Regions from separate parts of the Paenibacillus sp. G34 genome, predicted to be linked through region 1. Evidence: riboswitches for the same ligand, from Rfam matches in the RefSeq annotation. Region 1 holds a riboswitch; the other holds the start of a gene.
What was found. A riboswitch is a leader RNA that binds a small molecule or an ion and turns the genes downstream of it on or off. The one in region 1 is predicted to bind thiamine pyrophosphate.
Positions count from the first base shown of each region.

Region 2: linked by a shared signal. The riboswitch ahead of thiM (hydroxyethylthiazole kinase) and the one ahead of AC1VYS_RS02390 (ABC transporter substrate-binding protein) in region 1 are both predicted to bind thiamine pyrophosphate.

Region 1 covers NZ_CM166469.1:502,125-505,514, reverse strand. The annotation lists gene serS (serine--tRNA ligase) at 1-54, opposite strand, end outside; gene AC1VYS_RS02405 (helix-turn-helix domain-containing protein) at 556-714, opposite strand; gene AC1VYS_RS02400 (sigma-70 family RNA polymerase sigma factor) at 680-1,204, opposite strand; gene AC1VYS_RS02395 (hypothetical protein) at 1,529-1,708, shown strand; TPP riboswitch at 2,076-2,188, shown strand; gene AC1VYS_RS02390 (ABC transporter substrate-binding protein) at 2,405-3,390, shown strand, end outside.
Region 2 covers NZ_CM166469.1:1,036,253-1,039,642, forward strand. The annotation lists gene thiE (thiamine phosphate synthase) at 1-238, opposite strand, end outside; gene thiD (bifunctional hydroxymethylpyrimidine kinase/phosphomethylpyrimidine kinase) at 238-1,050, opposite strand; gene thiM (hydroxyethylthiazole kinase) at 1,050-1,859, opposite strand; TPP riboswitch at 2,207-2,309, opposite strand; gene AC1VYS_RS04640 (radical SAM/SPASM domain-containing protein) at 2,539-3,390, shown strand, end outside.

The DNA of each region.
Region 1 (3,390 bases):
TGCTGCCGCCTGAACCTCTTCCGCATGTGCCCGAACCCACTTCATATCTAACATGGTCACCGTCTCCTTTGGCTAAAAAAATACAAAGAGCGCCCTCATCCCTTGGGACGAGGAGCGCTCTGCTCGCGGTGCCACCCAACTTGCCGAACCGGTTCAAACCTCCTGATTCAGCCTCTTGGTCCGCGATAACGGGCGGTTCCGGTTAACTTGGGAGAATTTCAATTCGCTCCCTGGCGAAAACGCCTCCGAGTTGGATTCTCTTCAACGGCATAGTCCGATCTGTAATTGTGTGTTTCAGTATATATGAAGACAGCACTACATTGCAACCCGTTGTTTTGGGAACCTGAATTTCTACACATCTGTTCACCAGAATCATAGCGAACATGAGTATTTCTACGGTTTTATGTATTATCTTTGTTGTTATAAGAATAACCTTTGATGATTCTCCCATCATCAATATCACGGATTGACTGGTTGTCCCGTCTGTTTCGATTCATACTCAATTTGGAAAAACAGCACATACCATTAATGCAATCGTTATAAAAAGATAATACATTAGGCTTCCCTCATTTCTCTATGTGATTCCAACTCAAATCTATAGACAACTTCAATTATTTGTAGAATCAGCTCTTGCTTCAAATCTTCACGATTCTGGACATTTGTTTGGCACAGAGATTTTCTAATCTTGGGTTCGAATCGGTAAATCACCTCCATTAATGCCTCTGGATTTTTTTGTTTTGCTTTTCTGATGAGGTCTCTCCATGTCTCGTTCATAATTGTCCCCCTTATGCATAATAGCTGTTCTTAGTTTTTCCAAAGCTTTTATTCTTGTCTTAGAGACACTTTGCTGTGAAATTCCAAGGATAAGGGCAATTTCCGTATCACGTAGAACCTTACAGATCGACAAGTTGATAATTTCTCTTTCTCGACCTGTTAGACGAAGGAATGCAGCATATAAGAATGGATCACTGATCTGTTCTTCTAATGTTCCAACTATGGATTCAAATGCAACATCAGTCTCGGTCATCAAGCCCTCATCTCTTATTTCCATATCCTCCAAAACCAAAGCATAACGTTCATTGAGCTTCCTTATTTTTTTATCAAAATGAATGGAATTATAATGAAGCATGCTAGAGATGTATCCAATAAAACGTCTCTCCGCATCTGAAATATCAGATGAAGCTACCGTATTTTCACCGATCATAGAATCTCCTCTCTTTTTGTGAAAATATAAATTAGCATGAATCGGAAGTTAAGGGAACATATGTTCTTGTTTCATTATAACGAACATCATTCATTATTACGTCTAAGATAAAGAGGTGTTTGGAAGAAAAAAGGACGAAAATATAGAGTGCTCACAATGAGGACAACAGGAGAAAAATGCTTGGGGAGTTGAAATAACAAAATAGACGTTATAAGCAATCATTACGTCTCTGGAGAATTTCCGGAATCCAAAGGTACCTTGCATTATCTACACATATCATGGTAAATATGCTAAAATATACCTACCGAAGGGAGCTGTGACTTTATGAATATGAAACCCAATAATCTAAATGGTTCCGAGGATGAAGCCACCAAACGAAGAGCAGAAGAAATGGCTCATCAAGCTCAGGGAAGTTCTTTAAAGAGCGGAATAATAACGACTTTGGTTTTAGCAGTCGTCATTGTTGGTATTTTTTATGGTATAGCTTACTTTAGAACTAATTAAAAAAGACAATAAACATAAAGTTTACATCAAATCATATCTGATTCTTTTCAGAACTAGATTCGTTTAACCTAGCACACTCCCCACATTCCAGATGTTATAGAAACTTGGAATGTATGGGGAGTTTGCTTATAAGATCGAAAAACCAAAAATCAATTGTTCTTTCTTGCTTACTTACTGGCAATATACTCATCCTTTCTGTAACTTGGATCATTATAGACAATCGGAGGCGTGCCAGGGCACGTCAAGGGGCGGTGACTTAACAGGGGCGAAAAAGGGGTAAAAGATGCACTTCAGTAGGTTTCAAGATATGCCCTAGACACAATCCAGTCACTGGCCTATAATTACACCTAGTAATGCCCGTAACTTCATAGTTTCCCAGGGGAGTCGGAATTGGCCGGCTGAGAGTGTATCCCATCAAGATACTAACCCTTAGACCTGATCTGGATCATGCCAGCGTAGGAATCGGAGTATATTGCAACGGCACAGCTATAAGCTGAACGCCACTCTCTCACGCCTGCACGCGTCCCGGATTACGGGGCGCTTTTTTTGTTTTCTTTTGACATGCAGAAACAGAAAAATGACGTTATTCGGATAACCCGCGAGTATAAATTCGTCGATTTATGCAAAGGGATTGGATATGAAGCCAAGGAGTACCCCCGTGCCATCAGGCCGGACATACCGAAGGAGAGAAACACGATGAAATGGCGTAAAACGATGGGAATGTTACTCATGTGTGTGCTACTCGTTACCCTAGCTGCATGTGGTGGCAAAGAAGCTGCTCCAGCAGAGCAGAAAAATGCGACTGGTTCGGACCAAACCAATGAGGGGAGCAGTACTGCACTGAAAGATGTAAAAGTCGTGCTCGACTGGACTCCAAATACGAATCATACCGGTCTGTATGCAGCGGTGGACCAAGGTTTTTATAAAGCAGCGGGTTTAAATGTGGAGATTGTACAGCCGGGAGCCGGCGGTGCGGATACGATGGTTGCCTCGGGTGAGGTACCGTTTGGCGTCAGTTATCAGGAAAGTGTAACTCAGGCGCGTACGCAGGACGTTCCGCTTGTATCGATTGCCGCAGTTATTCAGCATAATACATCCGGTTTTGCCGCTCCAGTGGATCGTAAGATCAAATCACCTAAAGACTTTGAAGGTAAAACTTACGGCGGCTGGGGTTCCCCGGTAGAAGAAGCGGTGATGCAATCCATTATGGAGGGCGAAGGTGCCGACGTATCCAAAGTCAAAAAGATTAACATGGGCGATGCCGACTTTTTCACAGCCGTGAAACGGGACATCGACTTTGCGTGGATATTCTACGCCTGGACGGGAATTGAGGCTGAATTACGCGGGGAACCAATTGACATGTTATATGTGAAGGATTATGCCAAAGCGCTGGACTACTACACACCTGTACTCGTGACCAATGAACAGACGATTCAGAAAGACCCTGAACTGGTGAAGGCTTTCCTGAAGGCCACTTCTGAAGGATATCAATATGCGATAGATCACCCTGAAGAAGCAGCGAACATTTTGATCAAAGCTGTTCCCGATCTGGACAAAGAATTAGTAATCGCAAGCCAAAAGTGGCTCAGCCCGAAATACAAAGATGATGCACCGCGCTGGGGTGAACAAAAGGAAGAGGTGTGGAAGAATTACACCGACTGGATGTTCAGCAAGAAACTGCT
Region 2 (3,390 bases), 530 kb from region 1:
CGTTCACGATGAACGGTATCCCGTGCTGGCTGCACACCTCGCGAAGCCGCAGCGCAAGCGTCATGCGGGCTTCGCCTGTCAGGGCACCAGTTCCCTTCTCGCGGAACTGGAACAGCGTGATGCCGCCAGTAATCGCCTGGCGGAGCACCTCCACCGGGTCACGCGTCGTATTGACGCTGCCCATTACCAAATACAACGGCAGCGCGCGGCGCACCGCTTCCGTATCCCATCTACGCATCAGCGTTCACCTCGCTGTCTGCGCTGGTACGCAAAGTGATTCGTTGGCCCGTGCCCGGTCCCGAATCCCAGCTCATCTTCAATGGCTGCCTGAATGAATGCTCGAGCGGTCGTAACGGCAGCCAGAATAGGGGAACCCTTCGCCAGTTCCGCGGTAATGGCAGCAGAGAATGTGCAGCCGGTTCCGTGGGTATGACGTGTCATGACACGAAGGTTCTCCAAATAATGAAAGGAATGCCCGTCATACAAGACATCAATAACCATACCGCTGCCGGTATCATGTCCTCCTTTGATCAAGGCATACGTTGAACCCATCCGCACCAATTGCTTGGCGGCTTCCTCACGCTCGCTCAGGTTCCGAATCGATTTCCCGATAAGTAGTTCGGCTTCCGGGATGTTAGGTGTAATAAGCAAGGCATGGGGGAGCAGATCATGAATGAGTGCTTGCACAGCCTCCTGTTGCAGCAGAGGCGCACCTCCTTTGGCAACCATCACCGGATCGATGACCAGATTAGACCAGCCGAATTGCTGCCATTTTGCCGCAACAAGACGAATAATCTCTGCACTATACAGCATACCTGTCTTGATGGCACGCGGCTGAAAGTCGGTTCCCGTTGAATCAAGTTGCTGTGCAATGCCATCATAATCAATTGGAAACACGCCTTGAACCCCTGTTGTGTTCTGCGCGGCGATTGCAGTAATGACCGTCATGCCGTATACACCAAGTTCCTGAAAGGTTTTGAGGTCCGCCTGAATTCCTGCACCGCCACCATTATCAGACCCGGCAATCGTTAACGCTTGAGCAATATTCATTACACACCTCCACGAATCTGACGGATTTGTGCATGCTCGGAGAACAGTGAAGGTGTGACCTGCGCCAGTTGATTTAACAATTCAATCTGAAAGCTGCCCGGCCCCTGATGAGCCGTTCGCACTGCAGCCTGTTCAGCGGCTATACCATAGGTTGAGACAGCCTCCACCACACTGTTCAGCAAGTCGCGCCTCGGCTTGGCAATCGCAGCAAAAGCACCAATAACTGAGCTGAGCAGACAGCCTGCCCCGGTAACTTGGGTGAGCAATGCATGTCCGTTGCTTGTGAGGAAAGTATGATATCCGTCAGTAATAATGTCGTACTGGCCTGTAATGACAACAATACAGTCAAGCTGTTGCGCTGCCCGCTCGGCAATGTCTATTCGGTCTCCCTCGCCAGCCCCGGCATCCACACCTTTGATATTCCATGGTACACCAATGACATGAGCGACTTCGGCGACATTGCCTCGCAATACCGTAAGGCGAAGCTCACGAACCAGCATCTGTACTGTATCCGTGCGATATGTTGTGGCTCCTGCACCGACAGGATCAAGTACAACAGGTACATGATGTGCATTAGCTGATTGTCCGGCTAGACGTATCGCTTGAATGACCCTTTCATCCAATGTGCCGATGTTCAGAACCACCGCGCCAGCCATTCGAGCGACGTCAGCGACTTCTTCCTGAGCATAGGCCATAAACGGAGAGGCTCCGAGGGCAAGCAGACCATTTGCCGTAAAAGGGGCAACCACAAGATTGGTAATATTATGAACCAAAGGATTGAGTGATCGTACACGTTCCAGATAAGACATCGCCATTTCCTCCTTGATTTCGAATGATCTTGATGGTGATGAGAGTGAATCACACTCAGATATCGACAAGAAGAGCATTTTGCATCATGCTCCCAATAACTGCTTTCTTCTCACGGGATGACAGAGATTTTATATTCGGAACATTTGAATCCATACTCGGGAAAGGAATTTTCCTTGTTTCGAAATTTTTATTTTGAACGGCTAGTTTCTCGGTCATCAAGCAACCAGCACACTAGTAACCACATCGCCAAAATTCAAAAAAGCCCCGCCCATTTCCGGAGAAATGAGCGGAGCTATACGTTTGAACTGAAGTTGACCCCATTAAGGATAGAGATCATCCACTGCCAATAAAAGCTGCTCCACTTCCCTCCGCTGGTATAATCCAGATCAGGTTCAAAGGGTCCGAATCGTCGTATTCGTCTCAGCCGCAAGGCTCCCCCAGTGTAAATGTACAAGATATGCAGTTATGTCCTCAGCATATATCCAACTTGGCTTAATGTAAATAGGGAGGGTATGTGTGTTTTGAAATTATGATGAAAATATACTGGACTTTTGTTGGGATCCTCTGATTACGATTTACCTAGGCTCGTTAACCCGATATAATGGGGATTGGCTCATATGGCCGTACTACGAATGAGGGCAGGACTGTTGTTCCTCCCGGCAGAATGGGGACCCTGAGTTGAAAACGTTCAAGAAAGTATATATTGAAATTACAAGCATCTGTAATTTGGCATGCAGTTTTTGTCCGCAAACGAAGCGAGCCAAAGGATTTATCGACCCTGAAGTCTTTAATAATATATTGGATCAGATCAAACCACACACGAAACATATCTACCTGCACGTCAAAGGGGAACCGCTCCTTCATCCCAAAATTGACTTGCTGCTGGATATGGCTCATGCCAAGGGATTTAAAGTTAACATTACGACCAACGGTACACTGCTGCCGAAGACACAGCATAAATTATTGGGTAAACCTGCACTGAGACAGATGAATTTCTCACTGCACAGCTTTGATGGTCATGAAGGTTCTACGGATCGTGACGGATACTTACGTAACATTTTGTCTTTTGTGCGTGAAGCGGTGAAACATAATGTCATTGTGTCGTTCCGATTATGGAATCTGACACAGGATAACTTCACCAATGCTCAGATGAATCGAAATCGGGAGACGCTTGAGGTGCTCGAACGGGAATTTAATCTGGACTTCCGGATTGAAGAAAAGGTTCTTCCAGGTAGCGGCGTAAAAATTGCACCTAACGTATACCTGAATCAGGATCATGAATTCCAGTGGCCAAGTCTCGATGCCCCTGAAGATGATGGTAAAGGTTTTTGCCATGCACTTCGTAGTCAGGCAGCTGTGCTTGTTGATGGAACCGTGGTTCCATGTTGTCTGGATGGAGAAGGGGTCATCAACCTTGGGAACATCCATGAGAAGTCTTTTTCCGACATTGTGGACGGAGAGCGTGCAAACAATCTGGTGTACGGTTTTTCCAAACGGGAAGCCGTAGAAGAACTTTGCCGCAAGTGCGGA